3 regions of the Agarivorans sp. QJM3NY_25 genome follow, and region 2 is predicted to be linked to each of the others. Evidence: predicted binding sites of a transcription regulator. Region 2 holds the regulator's gene; each other region holds the start of a gene.
What was found. Region 2 encodes ArgR, which controls arginine synthesis, uptake and breakdown. Its sites were predicted from a motif close to ANTGAATANNTATTCANT; they were not measured.

Region 1: a site for ArgR is predicted at 2,496-2,513, ahead of ACRRSW_RS14590 (OadG family transporter subunit). Genes of this name have one in related genera too.
Region 3: a site for ArgR is predicted at 2,430-2,447, ahead of ACRRSW_RS02625 (aspartate aminotransferase family protein). Genes of this name have one in related genera too.

Annotation. Positions count from the first base shown of each region.
Region 1 covers NZ_CP194041.2:3,200,293-3,204,467, forward strand. Annotated here, with positions in the region: gene ACRRSW_RS14580 (sodium ion-translocating decarboxylase subunit beta) at 1-379, opposite strand, end outside; gene oadA (sodium-extruding oxaloacetate decarboxylase subunit alpha) at 390-2,165, opposite strand; gene ACRRSW_RS14590 (OadG family transporter subunit) at 2,185-2,427, opposite strand; tRNA gene ACRRSW_RS14595 (tRNA-Arg) at 3,141-3,217, opposite strand; tRNA gene ACRRSW_RS14600 (tRNA-Arg) at 3,270-3,346, opposite strand; tRNA gene ACRRSW_RS14605 (tRNA-Ser) at 3,358-3,450, opposite strand; tRNA gene ACRRSW_RS14610 (tRNA-Arg) at 3,498-3,574, opposite strand; tRNA gene ACRRSW_RS14615 (tRNA-Arg) at 3,623-3,699, opposite strand; tRNA gene ACRRSW_RS14620 (tRNA-Arg) at 3,753-3,829, opposite strand; tRNA gene ACRRSW_RS14625 (tRNA-Arg) at 3,880-3,956, opposite strand; tRNA gene ACRRSW_RS14630 (tRNA-Ser) at 3,968-4,060, opposite strand.
Region 2 covers NZ_CP194041.2:4,077,285-4,081,459, reverse strand. Annotated here, with positions in the region: gene ACRRSW_RS18570 (ABC transporter permease) at 1-255, shown strand, start outside; gene ACRRSW_RS18565 (ABC transporter ATP-binding protein) at 271-1,323, shown strand; gene argR (transcriptional regulator ArgR) at 1,347-1,814, opposite strand; gene ACRRSW_RS18555 (transporter substrate-binding domain-containing protein) at 2,003-2,710, shown strand; gene mdh (malate dehydrogenase) at 2,890-3,822, shown strand; gene ACRRSW_RS18545 (tetratricopeptide repeat protein) at 3,937-4,175, shown strand, end outside.
Region 3 covers NZ_CP194041.2:582,148-586,322, reverse strand. Annotated here, with positions in the region: gene astA (arginine N-succinyltransferase) at 1-888, opposite strand, end outside; gene ACRRSW_RS02625 (aspartate aminotransferase family protein) at 1,001-2,212, opposite strand; gene ACRRSW_RS02620 (anthranilate synthase component II) at 2,501-3,085, opposite strand; gene trpS (tryptophan--tRNA ligase) at 3,264-4,175, opposite strand, start outside.

The sequences.
Region 1 (4,175 bases), 880 kb from region 2:
AGTTTAAGGCTATCGCGCCAAATAAAGTCGCAAAAATCCCGAATTGAGCGGCGGCACCTAATAACAACATTTTGGGATTAGCAATTAATGCCCCAAAATCCGTTAAAGCCCCCACCCCCATAAAGATCAATAAAGGGAAAACGCCAGTTTCGATCCCCACATGATAAATGTAATACAGTAAACCACCCTCTTCAGTAAAACCTGCGTTAGGAATGTTTGCTAATACTGCACCAAAGCCAATGGGTAATAACAATAAGGGTTCAAATTTACGGACAATCGCCAAATATAGCAGTAATAAACCCACTGCCATCATGACCACCTGACCAAGCTCAAAATTGGCGATACCCGTTTCGAGCCAAAGCTTCATTAATCCTTCCACTGTCACTCCTTTATGCGATGCTAAGCAGGATTTCGCCTACCGCTACCGCATCACCTTCTTTAACTAGAACCTCTGCAACCACCCCGGTTTTAGCGGAACGAATTTCGGTTTCCATTTTCATTGCTTCCATGATCAACAATACGTCACCTTCCTGAACTTGCACCCCAGGTTTGGCCAAGACTTTAAAAATATTTCCAGCTAATGGTGCCGGCAGTGCTTCACCGCCAGTTGAGACCGCCACAGGGCTTGCAGGCGCAGAAGAACTTACTGCCGCCACTCCATCAATGGAGCCTTCAGGACCGACATCAACAGTGTAAAGCTGCCCATCGACCCGTACCGAATAAGTCTCGACAGAACCTTGCTTAACAGCAACCGCGGGCGCGGGCTTAACGTCATCGGCGCTAGGCATCGGCTCAAAAGCGGATGCATCGCCACGATTCTCCAGAAATTTCAAGCCGATTTGTGGGAATAAAGCATAAGTTAAAGCGTCGTCAATCACCGCATCTGCCAGCTTAAAGCCTTTGTCTGCTGAATGTTGTTTTATTTCAGACTCTAAACGTTCCATTTCAGCTTCGAGTAAATCAGCTGGACGACAAGTAATGGCTTGTTCGCCATCAAGCACTCGTTTTTGTAGTTCACTATTGAGTTCGCCGGGAGCTTTACCGTAATGACCAGTTAAAATACCAGCCGTCTCTTTGGTAATGGTTTTATAGCGCTCCCCGGTAAGCACATTAATCACCGCTTGCGTGCCCACAATTTGTGAGGTTGGCGTGACTAGCGGGATATAACCTAAATCTTTACGAACTTTAGGGATCTCTGCCAGTACTTGGTCCATTTTATCGGCCGCACCCTGCTCTTTCAGTTGGCCTTCCATGTTCGTCAGCATCCCACCAGGCACTTGCGCAATCAGGATCCGAGAATCAACCCCCTTCAAACTGCCCTCAAACTTCGCATACTTCTTACGAACTTCACGGAAGTAAGCGGCAATGGCTTCCAATTTCGTCAGATCTAAACCAGTGTCACGCTCAGTCCCTTCTAGCATCGCCACGATGGTTTCTGTTGGGCTATGTCCATAGGTACAGCTCATCGAAGAAATGGCAGTATCAATAATATCCACTCCGGCTTCAATGGCCTTCATATGAGTCGGTAGACTTAAACCCGTGGTCGCATGACAATGCAAAGCTATCTCTACGTCAGTATCGGCTTTCAGACGTTTAATTAATGCCTCAGCTTCATAAGGCTTAAGTAGGCCAGACATATCCTTAATTGCAATCGAATGACAACCAAGGTCTTCCAAGCGCTTCGCCAAATCAACCCAGTTTTCGATAGAGTGAATCGGACTAGTGGTGTAAGAAATCGTTCCTTGGGCATGCGCCCCACAATCAAGCGCCGCTTTTACCGCCGTTTGAAAGTTACGAGGATCGTTCATCGCATCGAAGATACGAAAAACATCCATCCCATTTTTAACTGCGCGCTCTACAAAACGTTCGACCACATCGTCAGCATAATGCCGGTAACCCAATAAATTTTGTCCCCGTAGCAACATCTGTTGCTTGGTATTTGGCATGGCTTTTTTCAGTTCTCGCAGACGCTCCCATGGATCTTCACCCAGATAACGAATACAAGCATCGAAGGTCGCCCCACCCCATGTCTCCAGAGACCAATAACCAATTTGGTCTAATTGCTCAGCAATGGGCAACATATCTTCAATACGAAGACGGGTTGCTAGCAATGATTGGTGCGCATCACGTAGCACAACATCGGTTAAAGCAAGTGGTTTAGACATTGCGTTAAATCCCCTTTAGTTATTGAGCCTTCCGGTACTGTTGAACCGCTGCAGAGATCGCAGCAACAACGGCGGTATTATTGGCTTGTTTAGTCGAAGTAGAAGACGAGTGACTAGGCTTGGTTGGTTCGATCAATGGCGGAGCTAATTTGGCAAGACCTAAAACGGCTAAAATAAGCAACGATAGGAAAGCAAACACGGCGACCATCCCGATCCCCATAAGTGTGGCTGCTTCCAACAACAGCTCGGTCATATCTATCATATTATTAATCCACATCCTTTAAGATTGCCGTAAGAATTACATGCAAACTGACAAAAATCAAACTGGAATTTGAATAAATATTCAAAATATTAGTATTGTTAATTTTATTTTATCAATAGGAAAATTCATAATCTAGTGACGGCGAAACCTGACAAGGCTAAATAAGCTATATATTAACAAGCTGTTAACATTCATCGCGATACAGATTATTGTCCGATTTATAAGCTAATTTACCAGCTTAGCTAAACTAAAAGAAGCCTGCAGGATCACAACAGTTACAAAATGAAGCTGAATAAGAGATGAATACCAATTTCAACTAGAGATCCTAACTTCGTAAGATAAAAATGTCCCCTATAAACCATCAAATTATTCACAAGCAGGTATCACTAAAGGCTAAAAAAATACCCTGATTTAAAAACCTTAGCGCGCTATCAATGATAGCTATGAAGCCAGCTTCGACAAATTAATATCAAATAATAGTGAGGGACTTGGCTTTTAAGCAAAGCGCAACAAAAATGAATCAACTCATTGAAGAGGCCGCCGTCTGCGCGCAGATTCAAAGCTATCGATCAACCAATAACAATTCTAAATATCGATGTCATTCATCGAATGTCGATGATGATTAGCTGAGCGCAAATACAATATTTGTAAGAGCATAAGCGCATCGAAACCGCTTTAGAGCAGTAAACAAAAGAGAAGTCATAGAAAGGAGATGGCGCGCGTGGAAGGATTCGAACCTCCGACCGCCTGGTTCGTAGCCAGGTACTCTATCCAGCTGAGCTACACGCGCACAGATAACACTTGAATAAAAAACTCACATTAATGGTGAGCCTCTTAAAGAATGGCGCGCGTGGAAGGATTCGAACCTCCGACCGCCTGGTTCGTAGCCAGGTACTCTATCCAGCTGAGCTACACGCGCGTTGAAATCGATGGCGGTGAGGGAGGGATTCGAACCCTCGATAGGGCTACAAACCCTATACTCCCTTAGCAGGGGAGCGCCTTCGGCCACTCGGCCACCTCACCACGATTTCACTCCAACAAAATCAGCATAACACTGATTTTAAGAAGAATGGCGCGCGTGGAAGGATTCGAACCTCCGACCGCCTGGTTCGTAGCCAGGTACTCTATCCAGCTGAGCTACACGCGCGCAAAAACACTGCAATATAAGAATGATCACTCATTCTATTGTAAATAATGGCGCGCGTGGAAGGATTCGAACCTCCGACCGCCTGGTTCGTAGCCAGGTACTCTATCCAGCTGAGCTACACGCGCACAGAAACACTTGAATAAAAAAAGCTCACATGAACTATGAGCTTTTAAAATAATGGCGCGCGTGGAAGGATTCGAACCTCCGACCGCCTGGTTCGTAGCCAGGTACTCTATCCAGCTGAGCTACACGCGCACAAAAAAACTGTTTATATAAAAACGACCGAAATCATTCTACTTTAAATATGGCGCGCGTGGAAGGATTCGAACCTCCGACCGCCTGGTTCGTAGCCAGGTACTCTATCCAGCTGAGCTACACGCGCGTTGAAATCGATGGCGGTGAGGGAGGGATTCGAACCCTCGATAGGGCTACAAACCCTATACTCCCTTAGCAGGGGAGCGCCTTCGGCCACTCGGCCACCTCACCGCGATTTCGGATGCAGATATTACTGCTTCCAAAAATATAGTCAAACCTTTTTTGCCAGTTTTCTTTTGTTCGTACAGCTTTCGAACAGTTCGCTGTATTTTTGATAGATATACGT
Region 2 (4,175 bases):
ATTCACTTCCCTTTGCTCAGACCAAGCTTACTGACGGCGATGTTGTTGGTTTTTGTCGATAGCATGAAGGAACTGCCCATCACTCTTATTCTAAGACCATTCAATTTTAATACTTTGTCCACCCAAGTGTGGGACTTAGCCTCATTAGAACAGTTAGAACAGAGTGCTTTGGCGGCACTCACCATTTTGCTGGCTGGTATTATTCCGGTGATCATCATGAGTCGCAATATTGGTTTATCAGAGCCTCGTCGATAAGGAAGTTTAGCCTCCATGAGTATAGAGTTACGCCAAGTTAATCATTACTACGGTAAGCAGCAAGCACTAAAAGATGTTAGTTTAACGGTGGATAGCCACCAAATTGTTGCCTTACTTGGGCCATCAGGTTGTGGAAAAACCACCTTACTAAGATTGATTGCAGGTTTAGAACGTTTGCAAAGCGGTGAGCTTTATTTGCAACAAAAATTAGTGGCAGCGCCCGCTAAAGGGATTCATCTGCCTCCTGAGCAACGTGCGATAGGCATGATGTTCCAAGACTACGCGCTCTTTCCGCACATGACTGTTCGCGCTAATATTGAATATGGTTTCGCTACTCGTCAAGACCTACCGCAACGACGTCAATGGGTTCAAGATAGCTTAGCAAACATGGGCATGAACGGTTTGCTGGAGCGCTTCCCACACACTTTATCCGGAGGTCAGCAGCAACGTGTCGCCTTACTTCGGGCGCTTGCTCCTGAGCCAAGTACGCTGCTACTTGACGAACCATTCTCGGCCTTAGATGAGCATTTACGTCAACAGGTGCGAGAAGAAACCCTCGATATTTTAAAGAAGAGTGATACGCCGGCGTTAATGGTCACCCATGATCCTTTCGAGGCAATGTTTATTGCCGATCGAATTGTCGTGATGGAGCAGGGTAAAATCATTCAAGATGACACGCCACAACAACTCTACAATCAGCCAAAGAATGCTTTTGTTGCCGCTTTATTTGGCCCGAGTAATCGATTTTCCTCCAAGGTGCGGCAAGGAAAAGTGGTGACGGCTCTGGGCTCATTTGCGGCAGAGCAATTTGCCGACGAGCAAGCAGTTGAAGTGATCGTGCGGGCCAAAGATGTCATGGTTCATCAACTCGAAAATAGTGAGATGATTGAAGCAACTATCATTTCAGTTCATCCCATGGGTAACGAAACCCATTTTAGGCTGCGATTAGCCGCGCTACCAGAGCAGGTTTTACATGCTCGCATGCGCGATCATTGGCAGGCTGAACCTGGGGTTAAAGTTTGGTTATCGGTGGAACATTTAGCGGCTTTTGTCTTCCCCAAAGCTTAGTTTGGGGAAGGGGCCATTAGGTGCTAACTGATTTCGAATAGTTCTTTGACTGATTGAAATACGTCAGCAATGTCAATTTGACGGGTAGGGGTGATAAAAATGGTATCGTCTCCGGCAATGGTGCCAAGGATCCCTTCGGCCTTACCTAAAGAATCCAATAGGCGAGCAATTAATTGTGCAGCCCCTGGGCTGGTATGAATGACAATTAGTGCATCGTTGAAGTCCATTTCTAAAACCAAGATTTTAAGTTGGCTAGAAACGGTCGGGACCCCCAATTCGGCAGGTAAACAGTAAACCATTTCCATCTTGGCATTGCGGGTGCGAACCGCCCCAAATTTGCTCAACATTCGTGAGACTTTAGATTGGTTAATGTTTTCAAAACCTTGCTCCTGCAAGGCGGTAACGATTTCAGCTTGCGAACCAAATCGTTCTTCTTTTAACAGTGATTTAAAGGCTTTTATTAACTGTTCTTGTTTATCGCTATATTTCATCGGTGATCCGAGCTTATAAATCCGCAGTTATTGTCGCCAACTTTAACTCTTATATCAACTTTATTCCCCTTTTGTGCATATAAATGCATAGTTTGGCACACTATTCGGTAGTGAAGTTCTCGCTATGAGTTGTTCGAGTGAGCAAAGCTGCATTATCATAGTTGTAAAGACATGATGAGTAATCACTTATGCGCTGCAAATTTTTGTTATTTCTATCCTTAATATTGATACATTTTGCTCAGGCAGAGGAGCTACCATTACGGGTTGTCACCGAAGCTTCATATCCGCCTTTTGAGTCGTTTGACCAAAATAAGCAGCTGGTGGGTTTTGATATCGATCTCGCGAAGGCCCTCTGTATGCAGATGAAAAGAGAGTGTCAGTTTTATCACCAACCCTTCGATAGTCTATTGGGCAGTGTGGCGGTCGGGCACTATGATTTTGCGATTTCAGCCTTGGATATTACTGAGCCTCGCCAGCGTTTAGTGAATTTTAGCCACGCTTATTTTGACAATATCGCAGTCTATATTACCAAAGCTGAGTATAAGCTCACATCTCAGTCGGTGGTTGCAGTACAGAATGGTTCCAGTTTCCAGCGTTTCTTGCGTCGCCAACGTAAAGCCATATTCTCTATTTCTTACCCTAGTTATCAATTGGCTTTGCAGGATTTGCTGCAAGATCGTATTGATGCTGTGCTGCTGGATTCTGCTGCGGCGCATTATTGGTTAGTAAAACACCCACAATATGTGCTCCAAACTGATAGAACTTATCCAGCAAGTGGTTTAGGTATTGCTGTGTCGAAACAAGATCAGCGTTTACTCCAGAAAATTAACGATGCATTGAAAGTGTTAAAAAGTAATGGCGAGTATCAGGCTATCTACCAAGCTTATTTTAAGTAGCAAATACAGTTAGACCAAGGTCTAAAACGAGTTGTTAAAGTGTGATTGAGTCGGTCTTTTAGTGTTTTATAGTTGCTTTAAAAATGTTGCTAAATTGTATTTCTTTATAGATTCCGCTATCTTGTGTGTGTCTTTAAAGATTACCCCTCTACCACAATAAAAAAGCATGGAGAAGTTGGATGAAAGTAGCCGTATTAGGTGCCGCTGGCGGAATAGGTCAAGCCCTTTCATTACTATTAAAAACTCAATTACCTGCGGGTTCTGAACTTTCACTTTATGATATCGCTCCTGTTACTCCTGGGGTTGCGGTTGATTTGAGCCATATCCCGACTCAAGTCGCAATACAAGGATTTGCAGGAGAAGACCCGACACCTGCCTTGGAAGGTGCTGACATTGTATTAATTTCAGCGGGTGTGGCGCGTAAACCTGGAATGGATCGCTCTGATTTATTTAACATTAATGCAGGTATTGTTAAAAATTTAATTGAAAAAGTTGCCGCGACTTGCCCAAGCGCGTGTATTGGTATTATCACCAACCCTGTCAATACGACTGTGCCTATTGCCGCGGAAGTACTAAAAAAGGCGGGTGTTTACAATAAGAGTAAACTTTTTGGGGTGACAACCCTCGATGTGATCCGCTCAGAAACTTTTATTGCGGAAGCCAGAGGCCTCAACCCTGCAGATATAAAACTTAATGTGATTGGTGGTCACAGCGGGGTGACAATTTTACCTTTGCTATCGCAACTAGACGGTATTGAATTTAGCGATGATGAAATCGCTGCCATGACCACGCGAATTCAAAATGCGGGCACCGAAGTCGTGGAAGCCAAAGCTGGTGGTGGCAGTGCTACGCTTTCGATGGGGCAGGCCGCAGCACGTTTTTGTCTCTCTTTAGTGAAAGCTGCGCAAGGTGAAGACGTGATTGAATGTGCCTATGTTGATGGCGGCAGTGAGCACGCTCAGTTCTTTGCTCAACCAGTTCGCTTAGGTCCGCAAGGCGTGGTTGAAATTTTACCTTATGGTGAAATTAGCAGCTTTGAAAAATCAGCTATCGATGGCATGTTAGATACCTTACATGGTGATATCGATAAAGGAATTGAATTTGTGAGTTAATCTTAGCGAATTCAGGTCAAGGAGTGCTTGCACTCCTTTTTTGTATTTGAAAAGTCGCTTTAGTTTTGTTTCAAAGTGCCGATAGCCTAGAGGTGAACGGTATAGGAACGGCAAATGAACAAGTATCTTCCCCCATTGTTACTGTTGGCGAGCTTAACGACTCCGGTTTTGGCTGAACCTATCGAGCCCTTGTCGGTGGATGCTGAATCCGAGCAAACTGCTGCACCAACTCAAATAGTTGATTCCACAGAGTACACTAGCCCTTCTGATATTGACGCGGTTCAGCTTTATAAACAAGGGGAGCTGATTTCTTGGATTAATAAAAATCAGCATCTGGCTCGCGTTAAAGCCGA
Region 3 (4,175 bases), 1.5 Mb from region 2:
GCGAGCATTACTTAGTAACATTTCTTCAGCAGAGGCGGCGGGCTCCGCAATACTGATGCTCACCTTGAGGGAATGTTTGACACTTTCGATCAACTTTAATGGGCACTCGACGGTCGGCCCAGCATCAAAAATATCCACATAACCGTGTTTACAAAAACCTTCAGATTCGAGCAGGCGTAAAGCTGGACGAGTTTTTTCATGCACCTCACCAATCACCGCCTGTGCTTCTTTACTCAATAAGTTGACGTATATCGGATATTTCGGCATTAACTCGGCAATAAATTCTTTCTTACCAACCCCGGTTAAGTAGTCCGCCGTCGGGAAATCAACACTAAAGAAATGATCCTGTAACCACTGCCAAAAAGGTGAACGCCCGTGTTCATCAGAGACCCCCCGCATTTCGGCGATCACTGAATCATTAAAACAATGCGAATGTTCAGCCATCAATAAGAAACGACATTTGGATAATAAGCGTCCATTGTTTCCACGACGATGCGACTCTTGCAAAAACAGCGTACATAACTCAGTCACCCCGGTATAATCATTAGTCAGAGTAAGAGTCTCAACCACGTTATAAACATTGAGGCTACGCGAAGCATGAACCACTTTTCCGAGATGGTAAGTATAGAAGGGGTTACTCATCCCCACAGCCGCATCAATAGCGGTGGTCCCAACCACTTCTCCGGTGTCGCTATCTTCAGCAACCATTAAATAATGTTGATTGCCTGGGCTGTCGGCATCTGCGGTAAAAGAACGTATCGAATGGGCGAGCTTTTCTTTTAAAAGAGGCTCATCAACCGGTAAAGAGGTGAAGCCAACCCCTGAAGCCACCGCCATTTGTAATAACGCAGGATAGTCCGTTTCCTTAATAGGGCGGATAACTAACATAGCGAAGTCTCCATTCATCAAATAACAAACCACCGCGACCCTTTAGAGTCACGCCGAATGATAATAAAGCATTGAAGTGGCCTAGTATCACAAGGAGACTAAGCCCATAAGACTAGCCGTTTACCACTTTGGCAATTGCTTGTTCGAAACGCTGCATACCCAGCTCTATATCAAGCTGAGGAATAATTAAAGAAGGGGTAAAACGGATCACGTTCGCCCCTGCCACCAGAACCATAAGCCCTTCCGCCGCCGCAGCCACTAAGAAGTCGCGCGCACGCCCCTGATATTGCTCATTCAGCACCGCACCCAACAGTAGCCCCTTACCGCGCACCTCAGAAAAAACCTGATATTTATCATTAATCGCCATTAAAGCTTCTCTGAACCACTGCTCCCGTTGTTTCACACCCGCTAAGACTGATTCACTATTAACAATATCGAAGGCAGTTGCTGCCACAGCGCAAGCCAAGGGGTTTCCACCATAAGTACTGCCATGAGTGCCGACCTTCATTGAGGCGGCAATCTCAGTTGTCGTCAGCATAGCCGCAATAGGAAACCCCCCACCTAAAGCTTTCGCCGAGGTGAGTATATCCGGCGTGATCCCTAGACCCATGTAAGCGTAAAGTTCCCCTGTGCGGCCGACGCCAGTTTGTACTTCATCAAAAATAAGTAATGCTTGGTGTTTATCACACAGCTCGCGAACTTTTCTTGCAAATTCTAGATCGGCGCTAATGATCCCCCCCTCTCCTTGGAGAGGTTCCATCATCACTGCACAGGTTTGATCATCAATCAACGCTTCCAGCGCGGCGGTATCATTGTAGGGAATGTGCTCAACACCTGCGGGTTTAGGACCAAAACCGTCGGAATAGCTCGCTTGTCCACCCACCGTCACGGTAAAGAAAGTACGTCCATGGAACCCTTGTTCGAAGGCAATGATTTTTGTTTTATCTTGGCTTCCATGTTCAATCGCATAGCGACGAGCCAACTTTAGGGCCGCTTCGTTGGCTTCCGCGCCTGAATTACAGAAAAATACTTTCTCGGCAAAGGTACTATTCACCAATTTTTCAGCCAAACGTAAAGCTGGTTCGTTGGTCAGCACATTACTCAGGTGCCATAGTGTTTGGCCCTGTTCTGTCAAGGTTTTCACTAAGGCGGGGTGACAATGCCCCAAACAGTTGACCGCGATTCCACCAGCAAAGTCGACATACTCCCGCCCTTCTTGATCCCATAAACGAGAGCCCTCGCCCTTCACCGGAATAATCGCCGCGGGGGCGTAATTGGGAACCATGACTTGGTCAAAAAGCGCACGAGTTACAGCATGTGACATGTAGCGTTCTCCTTATCAATCTGGCGATTCCTATAACGATAGCCAGAGAAGTTAACAGTTTGTAAATATTCTTGGGATTATGACAAATATCGAGCATGATGTCTGAGCATACTGCAAAAGCACCATACAAAATATAACCATTTTTACGCAAGTTCAGTGCATAGCTCTAAATAAGCGTCCTGCCAAATAAGCCATTTTACTCTAAAATACATAAACTTTCGCATAAATATGCATAAATTATTCATTCGATTTAATTATAAAATTAAACCGTTATTAAACATTAGCATTCTATATAGTCGAACGAATAAAGTTATCGAGTAAGCCTAAACCTTGTTCAGTAAGAATGCTTTCCGGGTGAAACTGCACCGAGTGGATCGGCAAAGAACGATGCTGCAGCCCCATAATTTCATAAGCTTGCCCTTGCTGATCATGGCTCCAAGCCGTGACTTCCAAACAATCTGGCAGGCTATCAGCCTCTACTAATAAAGAGTGATAACGGGTGACCGCCATTGGACTGACCAAACCCATAAATACTGATTGCTGCTGATGATGGATTGGCCTGACCTTACCATGCATCGGCATGTCCGCTCTGACCACTCTCGCCCCAAAATGCTGAGCGATACACTGATGGCCCAGACACACCCCCAATATAGGCAATTGATCGGCAAATTCAGCGATCACCTGTAAAGATATCCCCGCCTCGTTGGGCGAGCAAGGTCCTGGTGATATAACCAGGTGAGTCGGCGCCATTTGTTCGATCTGCGTAATACTGAGCTGATCGTTACGCACCACCTTAACCTCAACCTTTAACTGCGAAAAATATTGGTAAAGGTTATAAGTAAACGAATCGTAATTATCGATAATGAGTAACATGCAGCCTTATCGTCTCACTCATAATGCAAAGCCATAAAAGAGGACTATCTTATACGATTTTGCTGAAGGTCGGTTGATCTTTCGTTAAGCTAAAAACCCGTGTTCGCTTAAGCAAACGTCTTACAAACACGAAAGCCCAGCATTCACTGGGCTTTCTTCGAACCGCAAGCTGTAAAGGCTATTTTAAGCCGATAAAACCGAGTACCTCATAGACCGAATGTAGTGTTTGGCGAGCTTGCTCACTAGCTCGCGCCGCGCCTTTAGCCATGATTGCTTGCAGGGCTGACTCATCTTCACGCAGCGCATGATAGCGCGCTTGGATAGGTTCCATCATTGCCACCACCGCATCGGCGGTATCCACTTTCAAGTGACCATACATTTTACCAGCATATCCCGCGACCAAGTCATCAATTGACTGGCCAGTTGCCACCGACTGTAACGTGAGCAAATTAGACACACCGGGTTTTTCTTCTCGATCGAAATAGATCCGCGCCTGTTCATCAGAGTCGGTCACCGAAGCTTTAATTTTCTTAGCAATTTGTTTGGGTGTATCGCTAAGCAAGATGAAAGCTTTAACATTATCGTCGGACTTAGACATCTTCTTGGTTGGCTCTTGCAGCGACATCACTCGCGCACCAAACTGAGGAATAAATGGTTCGGGTACCGTGAACACTTCGCCGTAAAGATTATTGAAACGATTAGCAATATCACGCGTGAGTTCTAAATGTTGCTTTTGATCTTCCCCTACCGGCACCGCATTTGCCTGATAAAGTAATATATCCGCCGCCATTAAAGCCGGATAAGTATATAAACCCGCATTGGTGTTATTCGCATACTTGGTCGACTTATCTTTGAACTGAGTCATCCGATTCAATTCGCCCATTTGGGTATAACAATTAAGTACCCAAGCGAGTTGAGCATGCTCTGGTACCTGTGATTGGACAAAGATGGTGCTCTTGTCGGGATCTAAACCACAAGCTATGTACATGGCTAAACCATCTAAGACTTGGTTTTTAAATTGCTTAGGTTCTTGACGAACTGTTATCGCATGCAAATCTGCCAGCATGAAATGACAGTTATATTCATTTTG